Regions from separate parts of the Streptomyces sp. NPDC025618 genome, predicted to be linked through region 3. Evidence: riboswitches for the same ligand, from Rfam matches in the RefSeq annotation. Region 3 holds a riboswitch; each other region holds the start of a gene.
What was found. A riboswitch is a leader RNA that binds a small molecule or an ion and turns the genes downstream of it on or off. The one in region 3 is predicted to bind cobalamin.
Positions count from the first base shown of each region.

Region 1 (4,947 bases), on a different contig from region 3:
GCGGCGGCCAGCAGGCCGGGCTCGAACGCCTTCACGCCCTCGGACAGCGCCCGCTCGATGTCGAGTGCCCCGACGAGCCGGTCCTCGGAGGCGCCCACCGGCAGCTCGACCATGCGCGCGGAGCGCGGGGCGTGCGGGGCGCCGCCCTCGTGCGGGCCGTCCGGGCAGGTGGGGTCGGGGGCCGCGGGGTCGCAGGAGAACCGGCAGCCGGTGACGGCCGTGACCTCGGGCAGCAGCGCGGCCAGGCTTCGGACAGCGGTCGTCTTGGCCGTGCCCTTCTCGCCCCGTACGAGCACGCCGCCGATGGCGGGCGAGAGCGCGTTGAGCAGCAGGCCGAGCCGCATGTCGTCCATGCCCACGATCGCGGTGAACGGATAGGTGGTGCTCATGCGGTGACCGCTCCTTCGAGTGACGTCCGTCCTTCCCCGCGCCTGCGGGGCCGGTGAGTTCGCGGGTGCGGGGCCGGTCATGGCGCACCCGGCGGTATGAACGGCAGCCCCGCCGGAACCCCGTCCTCGATCAGCCGCATCAGCGCGTCCGTGTCCGCGTGCTGCTCTATGAGATCGCCGAGCCGGTCCAGCTGCTCCTCGCGCAGCGCCGCGAACGACGTGTCCGGCGCCGGTACGAACGACCGGGCCGCCGCCTCGGCGACGCGCCGCAGGAACGCCCGCCGGAAGCCGTCGCTCTCCAGCGAGCCGTGCCAGTGCGTACCCCACACCGCGCCCGAACGGCAACCATCCAAGAAGGGCTCGTCCCCGCCCAGCACTTCGGCGACACCGTGGTGGATCTCGTAGCCCTCCACCCGCTCGCCGAGCGCCTCGCCGACCGGCCGGGCCAGCGTCTTCTCCACCGCGAACCGCACCCGGACCGGCAGCAGGCCCAGGCCCTCGACCGTGCCCGCCTTCGACTCGACCTCGTCCTCGATGCGCTCGCCCAGCAGCTGGAAGCCGCCGCAGATGCCCAGCACCGGCCGGCCCTCCGCCGCGCGCCGCGCGATCGCGTCCGCCAGCCCGCGCTCGCGCAGCCAGGCGAGCGCCCGTACGGTGCCGCGGGTGCCCGGCACGACGACCAGGTCCGCGTCGAGGAGCTCCTCCGGGCGGTCCACGAACCGTACGACCACGCCCGGTTCGGCGGCGAGCGCGTCGACATCGGTGAAGTTCGACATCAGCGGCACCGCGCACACGGCGACGCGCAGCACGTCGGCGCCGTGCGGCGGGGCGACCACCGACTCGCGCACCGCGCCGCGCATCGACACCCGCAGGCCGTCCTCCTCGTCGATGCCGAGGCCGTGGGCGAAGGGCAGCACGCCGACCGTGGGCCGCCCGGTCAGGTCGCGCAGCATCTCCAGGCCGGGTTCCAGCAGCGTCACGTCACCCCGGAACTTGTTGACCAGATAGCCCGCTATGTGCGCCTGGTCCTCGCGGGACAGCAGCGCCGTCGTACCGAAGAACGACGCGAACACCCCGCCCCTGTCGATGTCCCCGACCACGACGACCGGCAGCCGCGCCGCCCGGGCTATGCCCATGTTGACGATGTCGGTGCGCCGCAGGTTGATCTCGGCGGGGCTGCCCGCACCCTCGCAGATCACGGCGTCGTGGGTGCGCCGCAGCTCCTCCAGGCACTCGGTCACCGTGCCGAACAGCCGCTCCTGGCGCCCCCAGTGCCGTGTCCCCCCGGGGGACGACCCCTCGGACGTCCCGAAATACCCGCGCGCGCTGAGCTCGCCCACCGGCTTGCCCATCAGCACCACCTGGCTGCTGCGGTCGCCGCCGGGCTTGAGCAGCACGGGGTTCATCAGGGCCGACGGCTCCACCCGGGCCGCGGCGGCCTGCATGGCCTGCGCGCGGCCTATCTCCGCGCCCTCGCGGGTCACGAAGGAGTTGAGCGACATGTTCTGCGCCTTGAACGGCGCGACCTTGACGCCCTTGCGGACCAGCCACCGGCAGATCCCGGCGGTCACCACGCTCTTGCCCGCGTCCGAGGTCGTCCCGGCCACGAGCAGGCCCCCGCCCAGCGGGCCCGTGGGCCCGCCCTTGTCCGCTGTCACCGGCTCCTCCTCGTAAGGCGATCTGGGAAAAGGCTGCCCGCCGCACGGCCCCGGGAGACGGCGGCCCGCACCCCGATCGCGACGCCCAGCGCCAGCAGCGACACCCGCCGGGAGAGGCGTACGGCGCGCTCGATGTCGGCGGCCTCCACCGGGCGGTTCTCCGCGCCCAGGACGGGGCGGTGCTCGACGCGGCCCTTGTAGGCGAGGGTGCCGCCGAGGCGCACACCGAGCGCCCCCGCGAACGCGGCTTCCACCGGGCCCGCGTTGGGGCTCGGGTGCCGGGACGCGTCGCGCCGGGCCACCCGCCAGGCGCCCCGCGGGTCGGGCCCGGCGAGCACGGCGAGGGCGGCGGTGAGCCGGGCGCCGGGCCAGCCGACGACGTCGTCGAGCCGGGCCGAGGCCCAGCCGAAGCGGCGGTAGCGGGGCGACTTGTGGCCCACCATCGCGTCCAGGGTGTTGACGGCGCGGAAGCCGGCCAGCCCCGGAACACCGCCCAGCGCACCCCAGACGAGGGCGCCCACGACGGCGTCGGAGGTGTTCTCCGCGACGGACTCCACGACGGCGCGGGCCAGCTGCGGACCGTCCAGCGCCTCGGGGTCGCGCCCGCACAGATGGGGCAGCCGCTCCCGGGCGACCTCCAGGTCGCCCACGGCGAGCGCGCCCCCGATGGCGCGGGCCTCACGGCCCAGCGAGGTGCCGCCGAGCACGGCCCAGGTGGTGGCGGCGGTCAGGGCGACCGTGGCGGCGGGGGAGGGGCGTACGGCACGGGCCAGCGCACCGGCGGCGGCCACGGTGCCGCCCGCGCACAGCAGCGTGTGCAGGGCGCCATGACCGCGGTGGTCGCGCCACAGCCGCTGCTCCACGGCCTGCGCGGCACGTCCGAAAGCGGCCACGGGGTGGCCGCGGCGGGGGTCGCCGAGAGCGAGGTCGCCGAGAAAGCCGAGCGTGGCACCGCAGGCGAAACCGAGGTGATCGGCGCGCATCGGATCAGACCGCCGTCGCGTGGTACCTGGATCCGGGGGAACGGGATGGTCGGCGGCAGCCGGACATGGCGATGTGTCCTCACTCAGGGTCCGCGCCCTGGCTCGACGTGACCGGCGACCAGAGTCTCCTGGCTCCCGGATCGACGCCGCCCCGGCCTTCCCGCCCGCGAGTGCGGGCCGTGGCACTCCGATGGGGGAGACGCTCCCCGGTGACAGTGGCGGGACCGCGCCGGACTCGCACCGGCTTCCTCTGCTGTCGCCGTTTGGCCCCGGAAGTCCACCATGGGGTGTGAACGGGCGTCAACTTCCCTGGGGGCGGGTGAGCGGGGCTTTGGTGGCGGGGCCGTTGCCGGGTGCGGGTCCGCCGCGCCTGCGGCGGGCTTGTGCCCCAGCCCCGCCCCTTCCCGAAACCGGGGGAGACCCCCGGACCCCCAGCGCCCTGCGGGCGCGTCCTCAAACGCCGGACGGGCTGATATTCAGCCCGTTGGGGGCACCTCCCAGCGGTAGCTGGGGGAGTTTGAGGGCAACGCGGCGAAGCCGTGTTGCGGGGTCTGGGGCGACAGCCCCAGTTTCGGGAAGGGGCGGGTAGGGGAAAAGCCCCGCCGCAGGCGGCAACCCACCTACCCCACGATCAAAAAGATCCCGTACCCCACAGCCGCCGCGCACAGCGCAAAGCACGCATACGCCCCGGACCGCGCCAGACCCCCCGGAGCCGCCCCGCCCGCAGGGCGGGACGTGCCCACGATCCCGAGCGTGAAGACGCCGACCAATCCGACGGTCACCACGACGCTGACGCCGAAGACCTGACCGAGAGCTGCCCAGTCGATGTGCATGGTGTGGATTCCTTAGCTCGCCGCGGCGGCGGGGGTGCGCCCGGCTTCGGAGGAGACGGCGACCACCGGGGCGGCGGTCACGGGGCCGGCCGGCGGCGGGGCGACGGCCTGGAGCGCGGCGGTGACCACACCGGCCGGCTCCGCCGTTTCCGGCTGGACCTCGTTGACGCTGTCGTGGGTGACCGGCTTGCGGCGGGAAGCGGCGTAGATCGCGCCGCACACCAGCAGGCCGAGCACGGCGACGGTGGTGACGCCCCAGTCGCCCTGGTCGGCGAGGAACGCGGCGCCACCGGCGACGATGCCCGCGGCCGGGAGCGTCAGGCACCAGGCGACGGCCATCCGGCCCGCGGTCGACCAGCGCACCACGCCGCCCTTGCGGCCGAGGCCGGAGCCCATGATCGCGCCGGAGCAGACCTGGGTGGTGGAGAGGGCGAAGCCGATGTGCGAGGAGGCGAGGATCACGGTCGCGGCGCCGGTCTGGGCGGCGAAGCCCTGCGGCGGCTGGATGTCGGTGAGGCCCTTGCCGAGCGTACGGATGATGCGCCAGCCGCCCAGGTACGTACCGAGCGCGATGGCCAGGCCCGCGGAGACGATGACCCACAGCGGCGGGTCGGAGTGCGGGGCGACGACGCCGCCGGTCACGAGCGCGAGGGTGATGACACCCATCGTCTTCTGCGCGTCGTTGGTGCCGTGGGCGAGGGAGACCAGGGCGGCCGAGGCGATCTGCCCGGCGCGGTAGCCCTTGGCGGTCTCCTTCTCGTCACGGCCCTTGGCGAGCCGGTAGGTGAGCCGGGTGGCGACCATGGCGGCGATGCCCGCCACGATGGGCGCCGCGACGGCCGGGATGAGGACCTTCATGACGACCTTGTCGGCGTTCACCGCGTTGAAACCGACGGACACGATGGTCGCGCCGATCAGGCCGCCGAAGAGGGCGTGGGAGGAACTGGAGGGCAGACCGGCCAGCCACGTCAGCAGATTCCAGACGATCGCGCCGATCAGCCCCGCGAAGATCACTTCGGGTCTGATCCCGGCACTCTCGTCGATGATGCCCCCGGAGATGGTCTTGGCGACCTCGACGGACAGG
Region 1 covers NZ_JBVHLW010000033.1:54,804-59,750, reverse strand. The annotation lists gene ACZ4A5_RS24390 (putative cobaltochelatase) at 1-389, opposite strand, end outside; gene ACZ4A5_RS24385 (cobyric acid synthase) at 467-2,014, opposite strand; gene ACZ4A5_RS24380 (cobalamin biosynthesis protein) at 2,044-3,030, opposite strand; cobalamin riboswitch at 3,153-3,280, opposite strand; gene ACZ4A5_RS24375 (hypothetical protein) at 3,651-3,863, opposite strand; gene ACZ4A5_RS24370 (inorganic phosphate transporter) at 3,876-4,947, opposite strand, start outside.
Region 1: it holds a riboswitch for cobalamin, as region 3 does, so the genes downstream of both, ACZ4A5_RS24380 (cobalamin biosynthesis protein) here and ACZ4A5_RS20940 (ribonucleoside-diphosphate reductase subunit alpha) in region 3, are expected to answer to the same signal.

Region 2 (4,947 bases), on a different contig from region 3:
CGAGGCAGAAGTGCCGAAACCCAGAACAGTGGCCGCCGCCAGGCCAACAGCCGCCACGGACAAGGACCTTGCTGTGCGCATAGGTGTTCCCCTCCGTCACCATGCCGATCGGTCGATCCAGCATGCGGGAACGTTAGTTCGATGACATGGCGAGGGGGACACTCACTACAGCCTTGGCCGAATCACGGTCACTCCACCTGCGCCGAACACCGCACGATGACGCGAAGCCCTTCCATGCTCTGGCGGAAGCGCCGGAAGGGACCGGTCTCGCCGTCGACCCGGTCCATGAAGAAAGAACCCCCGGCCCACCCCGCCGCTCTCCCCCAAGAGCGGCGGGCCGTCATCGAGGCGGACAGTCAGCGCAGCGTCGCACGGACCCGGCGCGCCGCCGCGACCACGTTCTCCAGCGCCGGGCCCGATTCCTCCGGGGCGCGGGTCTTCAGGCCGCAGTCGGGGTTGACCCACAGCCGCTCCGCGGGGACCGCGCGCAGCGCGTGCCGCAGGAGTTCGGCGATCTCCTCGACCGGGGGGACGCGCGGTGAGTGGATGTCGTAGACACCGGGGCCCGCCTCGCGCGGATAGCCCGCGGCCGCCAGCTCGTCCGCGACGGCCATCCGGGAGCGTGCCGCTTCGAGGCTGATGACGTCCGCGTCCAGGGCCTCGATCCCGGCGACGATCTCGCCGAACTCGGCGTAGCACATATGCGTGTGGATCTGGGTGTCGGCGCGGACGCCGCTGGTCGCGAGGCGGAACGCCTCGGTGGCCCAGTCCAGATAGCCGGGCCGGGCGGCGGCCCGCAGTGGCAGGAGTTCGCGCAGGGCCGGCTCGTCGACCTGGATCACGGCGGTGCCCGCGGCCTCCAGGTCGGCGACCTCGTCACGGAGGGCGAGAGCCACCTGGCGGGCGGTCTCGGCGAGCGGCTGGTCGTCGCGGACGAAGGACCAGGACAGCATGGTGACGGGGCCGGTGAGCATGCCCTTCACGGGGCGCTGGGTCAACGACTGGGCGTAGCGGGTCCATTCGACGGTCATCGGCGCGGGCCGCGAGACGTCACCGGCGAGGATCGGCGGCCGGACGTAGCGCGTGCCGTAGGACTGCACCCAGCCGTGCCGGGTGGCGAGGTAGCCGTTCAGCCGCTCGGCGAAGTGCTGGACCATGTCGTTGCGTTCGGGCTCGCCGTGCACCAGCACGTCGAGGCCGGCCTTCTCCTGGAAGGCGATCACCTCGCGGATCTCGGCGGCGATCCGCTCCCGGTACTCCTCGGCCGTGATCTTCCCGGCGCGCAGATCGGCCCGCGCGCGGCGCAGTTCGGCGGTCTGTGGGAAGGAGCCGATGGTGGTCGTGGGCAGCGGCGGGAGGCCCAGCCGGGCGCGCTGGGCGGCGGCCCGTTCCGCGTACGGCTGCGGGCGGCGGGTGTCCTCGGCGGTGACGGCCGCGCAGCGGTCCCGTACGGCCGCGTCGCGGGTCAGCGCGGAGCCCGCGCGGGAGGCGAGGGCGGCGCGGTTGGCGGCGAGCTGGGGTGCCACCGCCTCGCGGCCCTCGCTCAGCGCCCTTGCGAGGGTGGCGACTTCGGCCGTCTTCTGGCGGGCGAAGGAGAGCCAGCGGGCGATCTGCGGGTCGAGGTCGCGTTCGGCGGTGACGTCGAGCGGCACATGCAGCAGGGAGCAGGACGGCGCGACGTCGAGCCGGTCGACCAGGCCGAGCAGGGTGGCGAGGGTGGAGAGCGCCCGCTCCAGGTCGGCGGCCCAGATGTTGCGGCCGTCGACGACGCCCGCGATGAGCCGCTTGCCGGGGAGCCCGCCGAGCGCGGCGAGCTCTTCGAGATTGGCGGCCGCGGGGCCGGTGAAGTCCATCGCGAGCCCCTCGACCGGGGCCTGGGCGAGCACCGGCAGGGCGTCGCCGAGCCGGTCGAAGTAGGACGCGACCAGCAGTTGGGGACGGTCCGTGAGCGCGCCGAGCTCGCGGTAGGCGCGGGCGGTGGCGTTCAGCACGGACCGGGGCCGGTCCTGTACGAGCGCGGGCTCGTCCAGCTGCGCCCACTCCGCTCCGGCCGCCCGCAGGTCGGCGAGCAGCGAGGCGTAGACGGGCAGCAGCCGGTCGAGGAGCGTCAGCGGCTCGAAGTCCGCACCGGCGCCGGGCGCGGGCTTGGCCAGCAGCAGGAAGCTGATCGGTCCCAGCAGCACGGGCCGGGCCGTGAAGCCCGCGTCGCGTGCCTCACGGAATTCGCCGACCTGCTTACGGGAATCCGGCGTGAATTGCGCATCCGGTCCCAATTCCGGTACGAGGTAGTGGTAGTTGGTGTCGAACCACTTCGTCATCTCCAGCGGTGGCGTGTCCGCCGTGCCGCGGGCCATGGCGAAATAGACGTCGAGCTCGGTCGTGGCCGCCGCCCGGTGCCGCTCGGGCACCGCGCCGACCGCCCAGGCGGTGTCCAGCACATGGTCGTAGAACGAGAAGTCGCCGGTGGGCACCTCGGTGATGCCCGCCTCGCGCAGCTCCTCGCGGGCCGCGGCGCGCAACGCGGCGGCCGTTTCCAGGAGTTGCCGCGCGTCCAAGCGGCCGGCCCAATAGCTCTCGGTGGCCTTCTTCAGCTCACGGCCCGGGCCTTGCCGCGGATAGCCGTGCAGCGTGGGATTCACACGTGCGACATGCGTCTGCTTCACGGAACTCTCCTCCGGAGTTCGTGCGGTCCGTACCCCGTGCGGGCATACGGGCAGTGGCAGGTCTTCGGACTCGCGGGCGCGCCCCGGTCCCTCGTCGAGGGGCCGGTCACCTACCGGCGGTCGCTTCCCGGACGGCGTCCAGTGCGTATGACCGCTTTCGTTCCCACTCACCGCTGCGGGGCAGTTCCGGATTCGCACCGGATTCCCTCTTGCGACGCTCCCGACTGGCGGACGGGGCGAACCAGCTGCACCGGCCAGCATAGTCACAGGAGTTGCCGCCCGGGCGTACTCTATGATCATGGCCATTCGCACTGCCGTACGGCGCGTGGTGTCCCTCGTCCCCTCACTCACCGAGGCCGTGGCCGTCAGCGCGCCCGGGCTGCTCGTCGGTGCCACCGACTGGTGCGAGCGCCCCGCCGGGCTCGGCGTCACGCGGATCGGCGGCACGAAGAACCCCGACGTGGCCCGTATCGCCGCCCTCGCGCCCGACCTCGTCCTCGCCAACGAGGAGGAGAACCGCGCCCCCGACCTCGCCGCTCTGCGCGCGGCGGGCCTGCGGGTGCTGGTCACCGAAGTGCGCACGCTGGAGCAGGCGTTCACGGAGCTGGAACGGGTGCTGGTGGCGGGGTGCGGGCTGGAGCGGCCGGCGTGGCTGGCGGAGGCCGAGGAGGCGTGGCGGGACGTACGGGCCACGGGCCGCGCCGTGCGGGCGGTGGTGCCGGTGTGGCGGCGGCCGTGGATGGTCCTCGGCCGGGACACCTTCGCCGGGGACGTCCTCGCCCGGCTCGGCGTGGCGCACGCGTACGCGGGGCACGCGGAGCGCTATCCCCGCGTGCCCCTGGAGGAGTTGACCTCGTGCGGCGCCGAGCTGGTCGTCCTGCCGGACGAGCCGTACCGCTTCAGTGCCGACGACGGCCCGGAGGCGTTCCCCGGGCTGCCGTACGCGCTGGTCAGCGGCCGTCACCTCACGTGGTACGGCCCTTCGCTCACCGAAGCGCCGCGGGTGCTGGCCGCGGCGCTGCGAGCAGCCGGCCGTTGACCAGCCCCCGCAGGGTGCCGGTCGCGGCGACCGCCCAGGCGGCGACGAGCAGGGCGTAGAGCCCGACGGCCAGCCAGGTGAAGGCGTGCAGGTGGGTGTGGCGGGCGAGCGCCGCGGCGCCGGTGACGCAGGTGCCGATGGGAAAGGTGAAGCCCCACCACGTCATCCCGAAGCCCATCCCGCGCCGGAACGCGCCCACCACCATGGCCGTGGCCAGCGCCAGCCACAGCAGCGCGAAGCCCATCACCGGGACGCCGTAGAGCACGCCGAACGCGGACATCGCGTGCGCGTACGGGGCCGCGACGGCTCCCGGCGCCGCGTCGGCGAGGTTGTTCACGGCCGTCGCGGACTGGCCCAGCGGGCCCAGCACCAGGAAGAGGGTCGGGGTCATCGCCAGGGGCAGCGGACCGTGGTGCACCAGCCGCGAGAGGAGCATCGGCAGGATGGCGAGCGTCATCAGCAGGCTCATGCCGAACAGCGCGTAGCAGCCCAGCAGCATCGCCGCCCGCCACTGCCCGGCCGGCAGGTGCGCGACCAGCGCCGGGCCGTTCGCGGCGGAGACCATGGGGGCGACCACCGGCAGCAGCCAGACGGGCGAGGCGGCGCCGGGCTCGACCCGGTGCCGGGTCACCATCAGATACGGGATGCCCGCAGCGGCGACCAGGCCGAGCACGGTGCCGCCCACCCACAGGACGGAGTCGACGGCCACGGCCGCGGACGTGCCGATGACGCCCGAGCCGACGGAGAGGGTGGTGCCGCCGACGGCGAGCAGGGCCATGGCCAGGCAGCCGTAGAACGGCGCGACGCCCGGGTCGGCGAGGTGCCGCCGGGCCTGGTCACCGTGGCGCGCCCAGTGCGCGGCGCGGGCGGCGAGCAGGGTGAGGAGAGCGAGGGCGGCCAGCGCCCAGACGGCCTCGTACGCCACCCGCAGCCCCGGCGAGTGCGCCGGGAGCGCGGCTCCGGCGCCCGCGACGATGGCGGTGCCCATCACGGCGGCGTACCAGTTCGGGCCGAGATGGCGGACACCCGGCCGCGGTTCGTGACGCGTGAGAGGGGTGGGGCTGGGGTGGACGAGCGTGGTCATGCCTCCACGATCACCCATGGCACTCCGTGCAACCAGAGGCCATCGGTCTATGAGGGCATAAGCTGGGTTTATGAGTGATCCGAGCAGCCCTCTCGCCCACCGGGTACCCGATCTCGGGGCGCTGGAGCTCCTGCTCGCCGTGGCCCGGCTGGGCAGCCTGG
Region 2 covers NZ_JBVHLW010000072.1:8,222-13,168, forward strand. The annotation lists gene ACZ4A5_RS30830 (hypothetical protein) at 1-57, opposite strand, end outside; gene metE (5-methyltetrahydropteroyltriglutamate--homocysteine S-methyltransferase) at 357-2,663, opposite strand; cobalamin riboswitch at 2,702-2,925, opposite strand; gene ACZ4A5_RS30840 (helical backbone metal receptor) at 2,962-3,702, shown strand; gene ACZ4A5_RS30845 (TDT family transporter) at 3,650-4,786, opposite strand; gene ACZ4A5_RS30850 (LysR family transcriptional regulator) at 4,857-4,947, shown strand, end outside.
Region 2: it holds a riboswitch for cobalamin, as region 3 does, so the genes downstream of both, metE (5-methyltetrahydropteroyltriglutamate--homocysteine S-methyltransferase) here and ACZ4A5_RS20940 (ribonucleoside-diphosphate reductase subunit alpha) in region 3, are expected to answer to the same signal.

Region 3 (4,947 bases):
ATCGCGTACACGCTCGTGCGACGACACGAGCGGAACGAGCGGATCCGTAAGGCGGGTGAGCGGGCGTGAAGGACGGCGTGAACGGCGTGGCGCTCGCCGTGTTCATCTTCTTCTTCCTCGTCGTCACGGTGATGGGGTTCGTCGCCTCCCGGTGGCGGCGCGCGGAGAACGCGGACAACCTCGACGAATGGGGGCTGGGCGGGCGGTCGTTCGGTACCTGGATCACCTGGTTCCTGCTGGGCGGCGACCTCTATACCGCCTATACCTTCGTCGCCGTGCCGGCGGCCATCTACGCGGGGGGCGCGGCGGGATTCTTCGCGGTGCCTTACACGATCCTGTGTTATCCGCTGGTGTTCACCTTCCTGCCCCGGCTCTGGTCGGTGGCGCACAAGCACGGTTATGTGACGTCCTCGGACTTCGTGCGCGGCCGGTTCGGGTCGAAGGGGCTGTCGCTGGCGCTCGCGCTGACCGGGCTGCTCGCGACCATGCCGTACATCGCGCTCCAACTCGTCGGCATTCAGGCCGTGCTGGACGTGCTCGGGGTCGGTGGCGGTTCCAACTGGTTCATGAAGGACCTGCCGCTGCTCATCGCCTTCGGCGTGCTCGCGGCCTATACGTATTCGGCCGGACTGCGGGCTCCCGCGCTCATCGCCTTCGTCAAGGACGCGCTGATCTACATCGTGATCATCGTGGCCATCATCTACATCCCCATCAGGCTGGGGGGTTTCGAGCACATCTTCGCGAAGGCCGGGGACGCCTTCGCCGAGAAGAATCCGGCGACGGGCAAACCGCGCGGTTCCCTGGTGAGCGGTCCGGACGCGCAATGGGCGTACGCGACGCTCGCGCTCGGCTCGGCGATGGCGCTGTTCCTCTATCCGCATTCGGTGACCGCGGTCCTCTCCAGCAAGAGCCGCAACGTCATCCGCCGCAACACCACGATCCTGCCGCTCTATTCGCTGATGCTGGGCCTGCTGGCCATGCTCGGCTTCATGGCGATCGCCGCGGGCGTCAAGGTGAAGAACGGCCAGCTGGCCATCCCGCAGCTCTTCGAGGACATGTTCCCGGACTGGTTCACGGGCGTCGCCTTCGCGGCCATCGGGATCGGCGCGCTGGTGCCGGCGGCCATCATGTCCATCGCCGCGGCGAATCTCTTCACCCGGAACATCTACAAGGACTTCATCCGGCCGGACGCCTCGCCCGAGCGCGAGGCGAAGGTCTCCAAGCTCGCCTCGCTGCTGGTGAAGGTCGGCGCGCTCGTCTTCGTCCTGACGATGGACAAAACGGTCGCGATCAATTTCCAGCTGCTCGGCGGCATCTGGATCCTCCAGACCGTCCCGGCACTCGTGGGCGGGCTCTTCACCCGCTGGTTCCACCGGTGGGGGCTGCTGGCGGGGTGGGCGGTCGGTATGGCGTACGGGACGTGGCGGGCGTATGACACGCCCAGTGCGACTCAGGATCATTTCGGGAATACGAACCTTATTCCGTTCATCGGGGAGAAGGGGTATATCGGGCTTACGGCTTTCGTCCTGAATGTGCTTGTCGCGGTGGTGCTCACGGTGGTGTTCAAGGCGGTGGGTGTGCGGGATGGCGTGGACGAGACCCAACCGTCCGATTACACGGCTGATGTGGGCGATCCGGGCGTAGTGGAGGAATTGCCGCCTGCGACGGCGGGGGCGCCGGGGGGTCACTGACGCCTGCGGCGGGCTTTGTTCCCCTACCCCGCCCCTTCCCGGCTGCGTCCGATGTGCGGCTCCGCCGCGTGGGGGCGCCGCCCCAGACCCCGCAACACGCTTCGCGCGTTGTCCTCAAACGCCGGACGGGCTGAATGGCGTACCCACATCAGCCAAAACCAGCCCGTCCGGCGATTGAGGACGCGGCCGCAGGCCGCTGGACATGACCGCAGGCCGCAGCGAAACCCGCGGCCGGGGCCCCGGGGCCCCACCGACACCCCCAGACACCCCCCAGACGCACCGCCGCACCCCCACCCACCCCGCGCCCCACCCAGGGCCGCGGCGCGCTCGACAGGGCGCGTGGCGGCCCTTCGTCATGCCCCTTGCGGGCAGGCCCTGTTAGCACATTCCGACCCGCGCGATTACCGCGCGACACAAGATGTGGTGGTGCATGCGACGGCCAGCACTAGATGTATGCTCGTCCTCGCTGTCGTCGCAGGGGAATCCGGTGGAAATCCGGAACTGTCCCGCAACGGTGCATGTATGCCGTAATGACGCATGCAGGAGTCCGAGTACCTGCCGACAGCACGCCCACCGCTGAGCCGCACCGGCTCGCACCGGGCGTTTTGTATTCGTCCGGGCCTCGCGGGTTGGGCCGATGGACGCTACGAGCATGCCCTGATGCCTCAGGCATGCCCGTACGCGCCCGTCGCGCGCCACCCGCCCGGCCCCTTGCCGAGCGAGGGAGAGCCTCAGTGACCATCGCGCCCGCCGATCCGGTCTCAGCATCCGCGGAAGCGACCGGCGGCCCCGGGACCGCGCTGCTGCGCACCCTGACCGACCTCACCGCCGATCTGTCCGCCACCGACCCCGGAAAGGTCGCCGCCGCCGCGCTGCGGGGCCGCCACCCGGGCTCGGACGAGGCCGAACTGCGGTCCCTGGCCACCGAGGCCGCCGCCGGCCTGATCGCCGAGGAGCCCGAGTACTCCAAGCTCGCGGCCCGCCTGCTCACCCTCGCCATCGCCGAGGAGGCCGCCGGACAGGGCGCCGTCTCCTTCTCCGCGTCCGTCGCGACCGGCCACCGCGAGGGCCTGATCGCCGACGACACCGCCGCCTTCGTGGCGACCCACGCCGCGCGCCTCGACGAGCTCGTCGAGAAGGCGCTCGCCGACGGCGCCGACGACCGCTTCGGCTACTTCGGCCTGCGCACCCTGCACAGCCGCTACCTGCTGCGCCACCCGATCACCCGGCAGGTCATCGAGACCCCGCAGCACTTCCTGCTGCGCGTGGCCTGCGGCCTGGCCGAGGACCACTCGGTGCGGGCCCTGGAGGACGTCGCCGAGCTCTACGGGCTGACGAGCACCCTGTCGTACCTGCCCTCCTCCCCCACGCTCTTCAACTCCGGCACCCGCCACCCGCAGATGTCCTCCTGCTATCTGCTGGACTCGCCGCTGGACGAGCTGGACTCGATCTACGACCGCTACCACCAGGTGGCGCGCCTGTCGAAGCACGCCGGCGGCATCGGCCTGTCCTACAGCCGCATCCGCTCGCGCGGTTCGCTGATCCGGGGCACCAACGGGCACTCCAACGGCATCGTGCCGTTCCTGCGCACGCTCGACGCCTCCGTGGCGGCGGTCAACCAGGGCGGCCGGCGCAAGGGCGCGGCCTGTGTCTATCTGGAGACGTGGCACGCGGACATCGAGGAGTTCCTGGAGCTCCGCGACAACACCGGTGAGGAGGCCCGCCGCACGCACAACCTCAACACCGCGCACTGGATCCCGGACGAGTTCATGCGCCGCGTCGAGGCGGACGCCGACTGGTCGCTGTTCTCCCCGGCCGACACGCCCGAGCTGGTCGACCTGTGGGGCGACGAGTTCGACGCCGCGTACCGCAAGGCCGAGGCCGAGGGCAAGGCCGTCCGGCAGATCCCGGCGCGCGTGCTGTACTCCCGGATGATGCGCACCCTCGCGCAGACCGGCAACGGCTGGATGACCTTCAAGGACGCGTCCAACCGCACCGCGAACCAGACCGCCGAGCCCGGCAAGGTCGTCCACTCCTCGAACCTGTGCACCGAGATCCTCGAGGTCACGGACGACGGCGAGACGGCCGTCTGCAACCTCGGCTCGGTCAACCTGGCGCAGCACCTGGGTACCGACGGCGAGATGGACTGGGAGAAGCTCGACCGTACGGTCCGTACGGCCGTGACGTTCCTCGACCGCGTCGTGGACATCAACTTCTACCCGACCGAGCAGGCCGGCAACTCCAACAGCCGCTGGCGCCCGGTGGGCCTGGGCCTGATGGGTCTCCAGGACGTCTTCTTCCGGCTCCGGCTGCCCTTCGACTCCCCCGAGGCGAAGGAGCTGTCCACCCGGATCTCCGAGCGCATCATGCTCGCGGCCTACGAGGCGTCCGCCGATCTCGCCGAGCGGCACGGCCCGCACCCGGCCTGGTCCGCGACCCGCACCGCCCGCGGCGTGCTGCACCCGGACCACTACCCGAACGCCGAGCAGCGCTGGGCCGACCGCTGGGAGGCGCTGCGCGCCCGCATCGCCGAGGTCGGCATGCGCAACTCGCTGCTGCTGGCGATCGCCCCGACGGCCACCATCGCCTCCATCGCGGGCGTGTACGAGTGCATCGAGCCGCAGGTCTCCAACCTCTTCAAGCGCGAGACGCTCAGCGGTGAGTTCCTCCAGGTCAACACCTATCTGGTGGAGGACCTGAAGAAGCTCGGCGTGTGGGACCGCACCACGCGCGACGCGATGACCGAGGCCAACGGCTCGATCCAGGACATGCAGTGGATCCCCAAGGAGGTGCGCGACCTCTACCGCACCGCCTGGGAGATCCCGCAGCGCTTCCTGATCGACATGGCCGCGGCGCGTACGCCGTACCTGGACCAGAGCCAGTCGCTGAACCTCTTCATGGCCTCGCCCACCATCGGCAAGCTCAGCTCGATGTACGCGTACGCCTGGAAGCAGGGCATCAAGACGACGTACTACCTGCGCTCGCGCCCGGCCACCCGGATCGCGCGCTCCGCCGGTGCCGCCGCCACCATCCCCGTACAGCAGGCCACCCCGGACGCGGACGCCGTCGCCTGCTCCCTTGAGAACCCCGAGTCCTGCGAGGCCTGCCAGTAATGAGCTCCACCGAGAAGAACCTGCTCGACCCCGGCTTCGAGCTCACCCTGCGGCCGATGCGGTACCCGGACTTCTACGACCGCTACCGCGACGCCATCAAGAACACCTGGACCGTCGAGGAGGTCGACCTCCACTCCGACGTC
Region 3 covers NZ_JBVHLW010000025.1:25,156-30,102, reverse strand. The annotation lists gene ACZ4A5_RS20950 (DUF3311 domain-containing protein) at 1-69, shown strand, start outside; gene mctP (monocarboxylate uptake permease MctP) at 66-1,691, shown strand; adenosylcobalamin-variant (AdoCbl-variant) riboswitch at 2,158-2,256, shown strand; gene ACZ4A5_RS20940 (ribonucleoside-diphosphate reductase subunit alpha) at 2,426-4,804, shown strand; gene ACZ4A5_RS20935 (ribonucleotide-diphosphate reductase subunit beta) at 4,804-4,947, shown strand, end outside.

Region 4 (4,947 bases), on a different contig from region 3:
GACGACGGCCGGGGCCGGCTGGGGCCGGCGTTCCCCTGGGCGCGGGTGGGGATGACCGCGCTGCTGCGGCACGCGGACGCGGTGGGGTGGCGGATGGCGGACCGCTGGGAGTCGGCGGGCCGTTCGTTCGCGGCGCTGCGGCTCTGACGCGGCGGGCCGCGGCGAGCGGGCCCCCGGGTCAGCCGCCCTGGTGGTGGGCGATCACTTCCTCCAGGGATCCCTGGGGGACCTCACCCCCGGGGGTGAGTTTGTCGACCGCCTGCGGAATCACCCGGGCCAGCTGGTCCGCCGCCGCCTCCGGGGTGACGCCCGCCTTCTGGGCGACGTGGTCGAGCGCCTGATAGGGCAGGGCCTGCGCCACTTCCGGGCCGCTGAGCTCCTCGTTGGGCCCGGTGCCCACCCAGGAGTCGGTCTTCTCGCCGAGACCGCCCTCCTGGAGCTGCTGCAACAGGCCGGAGAGCGACTCCCCTCCCCCGCTGCCGAGCGCGCCGAGCAGCGAGCCCAGCAGAGAGCCTTCCTTGCTGCCGCCGAGCAGCCCGCCGAGCAGGGTTCCCAGATCGTTGTCCGCCATGTCTGCCGCCTTTCCCGGAAGCGCACCGATATGCCATCCATCTATCCCGGGACGGCGGATCCGGCCCGGGATGACGGGATGTTCACCCGTACGCAGCCATGGTCAGACGCGCTGCGGCGCCCGCGCGAACTCGGCCATTCCGTCCGCGAAACCGACCTCGGCGCGCCAGCCCAGCTCCTCGCGCAGGCGCCGCGACGAGGCGGTGATGTGGCGGACGTCGCCGAGCCGGTACTCGCCCGTGACGACGGGCGCCGGTCCGCCGTGCGCGGCGGCCAGGGCGGCGGCCATCTCGCCGATGGTGTGCGGGGTGTCGCTGCCGCAGTTGTACGCGCGCAGGGTGCCCGCGGGGCGGCTGTCGAGGTGTTCCAGGGCGAGGGCGTTCGCCGCGGCCACGTCGCGTACGTGCACGAAGTCGCGCCGCTGGCGGCCGTCCTCGAAGACGCGGGGGCCCTCGCCGCGGGCGAGCGAGGAGCGGAAGAAGGAGGCGACGCCCGCGTACGGGGTGTCGCGGGGCATGCCGGGGCCGTAGACGTTGTGGTAGCGCAGGGACACCGCCGTGCCGCCGGTGGCGCGGGCCCAGGCGGCGGCCAGGTGTTCCTGGGCGAGCTTGGTCGTCGCGTAGACGTTGCGGGGGTCGGCTGGCGCGTCCTCGTCGACGAGGCCCGGCGTCAGTTCCCGGCCGCAGCGCGGGCAGTGGGGTTCGTAGCGCCCGGCGTCGAGGTCCGCGGCCGCCCTCGGGCCGGGGCGCACCACGCCGTGCCGGGGGCACGCGTAGTGGCCCTCGCCGTAGACGACCATGGAGCCGGCGAGGACCAGGCGGCGTACGCCCGCGGCGGCCATCTCCGCGAGGAGCACGGCCGTGCCGAGGTCGTTGCAGCCCACATAGGCGGGCGCGTCGGCGAAGTCCTTGCCGAGGCCGACCATCGCGGCCTGGTGGCAGACGGCGTCGATGCCGCGCAGCGCGCCGGCCACGGCCGCGCGGTCGCGGAGGTCGGCGCCGGTCCACTCGACGCCGGCGGGCCGGGGCGGTGCCTCGGGGTGGGCCGCGGGCAGCAGGGCGTCGAGGACGACGGGCCGGTGGCCGCGGGCGGTGAGTGCGGTGACGATGTGCGAGCCGATGAAGCCCGCGCCTCCGGTGACGAGTACGCGCATGACCTCGACGTTAGGGGCGCGGGCCGCGGGGCGCCCGTTCCGGCGCCGCCCTGTCACCGGTCCGTAAGAACCGCGCCGGCCGTCAGCCCGTCTCGCTCGTGGCCGTGGCCGCGCGCGCCGCCCAGCGCTGCTCGACCTTGCCGAACCGCCAGTAGGCGAGCGCCGCCGCCCAGACCACCACGAAAAGGCCGACGATGACGAAGCCGACGTTGTCGAGGTTGAGGCCGGAGATCCAGCCGGTGACCGCGTCGTTCATATGGAGCTTGTCGTGCAGCACGGTGACCAGCTCGATGGTGCCGATGAGGAAGGCGACGGCGATCGACAGGCCGGTGATGGTGAGGTTGTAGTAGACCTTGCGGACGGGGTTGGAGAACGCCCACTGGTAGGCGAAGTTCATGAACGTGCCGTCGAGGGTGTCGAAGAGGCTCATCCCCGCGGCGAACAGCAGCGGCAGGCACAGGATCGCGTACCAGGGCAGCCCGGCGGCCGCGCCGCTGCCCGCCATCACCATGAGGGTGACCTCGGTGGCCGTGTCGAAGCCGAGGCCGAAGAGGAAGCCCAGGGGGTACATCTGGCCGGGGCGGGTGATGGAGCGGGTGAAGCGGCCGAGGACGCGGTTCATGAAGCCGCGCGAGTCCAGGTGCTGCTCCAGCTCGGCCTCGTCGTAACGGCCCTCGCGCATCGCGCGGAAGATGCGCAGGATGCCCGCGAGGGCGACGAGGTTGAGGGCGGCGATGAGGTAGAGGAAGCCGCCGGAGACCGACGTGCCGACGACGCCGAGGGTCTGGTGGGTGGTGGAGTCCTCGTCCATCAGCTTCCCGGCGAGCTGGGTGCCGCCCGCCACCAGCGCCGCCATGACGACGACCACGCTGGAGTGGCCGAGGGCGAACCAGAAGCCGACCGAGACCGGGCGCTTGCCGTCGGCCATCAGCTTGCGGGTGGTGTTGTCGATGGCGGCGATGTGGTCGGCGTCGAAGGCGTGCCGCATGCCGAGGGTGTAGGCGGTGACGCCGAGGCCGACGCCGTAGACCTTGGAGTCCACGGTGTAGTGGTCGGGGACGACGAGCAGGTAGAGCACGCCGAAGGCGACGACGTGCAGGGCGGCTATGACGCCCAGGAGGCCGGCGGTGCGCACGGTGTCCTGGCGGCGCCAGCGGAAGGCGGGCGGGCCGCCGGCGGCGGGCGCGGCGGGGGTTCGGGTGGGCAGGGTCATCTTGCGGGTCACGCTCCAGCACCTCGTGGATCTTCTCGTGAGATGCCGTGGCCGGTCTCCTGGCTTACGGGTCGTTCGCGCCCGCCCCTGCCTTCCCGGCAGCCGGCTGCGGCCAGTGGCTCCACGCGCCCGTGGGATGCGCGCGGAACGGGACGGTAGCTCCCCGATCACAGTGGCGAGGGCCGCTCCGGAGTGGGACCACGAGGGTCCGTCACCGGTCTTCCCGAGCACCACGGCCGGGCCACCTTAACGCCCTGACCGGCACGAGTGGCAAAGAAGTGGCAGTTGCCATAGCCAGGCAACAGCTTCCTCGGGGCTTTCCCGGCCCGACCGCCGCTCCGGAGCGCCGATGCTGGACGTGCCCCGCGGGCCGGTGCTACCAGTGCAGTTGACGGGTCTCCCCGTCCGGCAGAGAGAGGGCACACCCATGGCGGACACCGGGCAGGGACCGGAGCACGGGGTCGGATTCGTACGCCGGATCGGGCTGTTCCAGGCCACCACCATCAACATGAGCCAGATGTGCGGTATCGGACCCTTCGTCACCATCCCCCTGATGGTGGCGGCGTTCGGCGGCCCGCAGGCGGTGATCGGGTTCGTCGCGGGCGCGCTGCTGGCGCTCGCCGACGGGCTGATCTGGGCGGAGCTGGGGGCCTCGTTGCCGGGGGCGGGCGGCAGTTACGTGTATCTGCGGCAGGCGTTCCAGTACCGCAGCGGGAAGCTGATGCCGTTCCTGTTCGTGTGGACGGCCATGCTGTTCATCCCGCTGGGCATGTCGACGGGGATCATCGGCTTCGTGCAGTATCTCGGCTATCTGTGGCCGGGCATGGGACAGACCACCGGGGACCTCGTGGGGCTCGCGGTCATCGTGGCCATCGTCGCGGCGCTGTGGCGGCGGGTCGAGAACATCGCGCGGCTCACCGTGGTGCTGTGGGCGGTGATGATCGCCTCGGTCGTCCTCGTCATCGTCGCGGCGTTCACCCACTTCAGCCCGCACCGCGCCTTCACCTACCCCGCCCACGCCTTCGAGCTGACGACCAATCACTTCTGGATCGGCTTCGCGGCGGGCCTGACCATCGGCATCTACGACTACCTCGGCTACAACACCGCCGCCTACATGGGCGCGGAGATCAAGAATCCCGGGCGCACGATGCCGCGCGCCATCATCTACTCCATCCTCGGCATCATGGCGATCTATCTGCTGCTCCAGATCGGCACGCTGGGGGTCGTCGACTGGAAGCAGATGCTCGACGAGAACGCCACCGCGCACTCCTCCGTGGCCTCAGCGGTCCTGGAGACGGCCTGGGGCAAGGGCGCGGCCCGGACGGTCACGGTGCTGATCCTCCTCACGGCCGTCGCCTCCGTCCTCACCGGCCTCCTCGGCGGCTCCCGCGTGCCCTACGACGCCGCGCGGGACAAGGTCTTCTTCCGCTCCTTCGGCCGCCTGCACCCGCGCCACCACTTCCCCGTGCTGGGCCTGGCGTCGATGGGGGTCATCACCGGCATCGGCTTCCTGATCGGCCGTCATACGGACCTCACCACGCTGATCCAGCTGCTCACCACCGTGATGGTGATCGTCCAGGCGCTGGCCCAGGTGGTGGCGGTGTCGGTGCTGCGCCGCCGGCAGCCGGGGCTGCGCCGCCCGTACCGCATGTGGCTCTACCCGCTGCCGAGCCTGGTGGCGCTCGTGGGCTGGCTGGTGATCTACGGCTACGCGGACCGGAACTCCCCCGGCCGGCACCCCATCGAATGGTCGCTCGCCTGGGTCGCCGCGGGCTGTGTGGCGTTCGTGCTCTGGGCGCGCCACGAGAAGGTGTGGCCGTTCGGCCCGCGCGAGATCTCCGAGGAGTACCTGCACGCGCCCGACCCCGGCGCGGGCGCCGATCCCGACGGTTCCACGGGCCCGGGAGCGGGCCCCGACGCGGGCCCGGACCCGGACGCCGGACCGGGCGCGGGCCCGGGTGCCGACACCGATCCCAGGGCGCCGGAACCGGTCTGACGTCGCCTCATGGGC
Region 4 covers NZ_JBVHLW010000021.1:87,272-92,218, reverse strand. The annotation lists gene ACZ4A5_RS19130 (methyltransferase domain-containing protein) at 1-147, shown strand, start outside; gene ACZ4A5_RS19125 (YidB family protein) at 179-571, opposite strand; gene ACZ4A5_RS19120 (NAD-dependent epimerase/dehydratase family protein) at 674-1,723, opposite strand; gene nicT (Nickel transporter NicT) at 1,806-2,948, opposite strand; cobalamin riboswitch at 2,969-3,186, opposite strand; gene ACZ4A5_RS19110 (APC family permease) at 3,364-4,932, shown strand.
Region 4: it holds a riboswitch for cobalamin, as region 3 does, so the genes downstream of both, nicT (Nickel transporter NicT) here and ACZ4A5_RS20940 (ribonucleoside-diphosphate reductase subunit alpha) in region 3, are expected to answer to the same signal.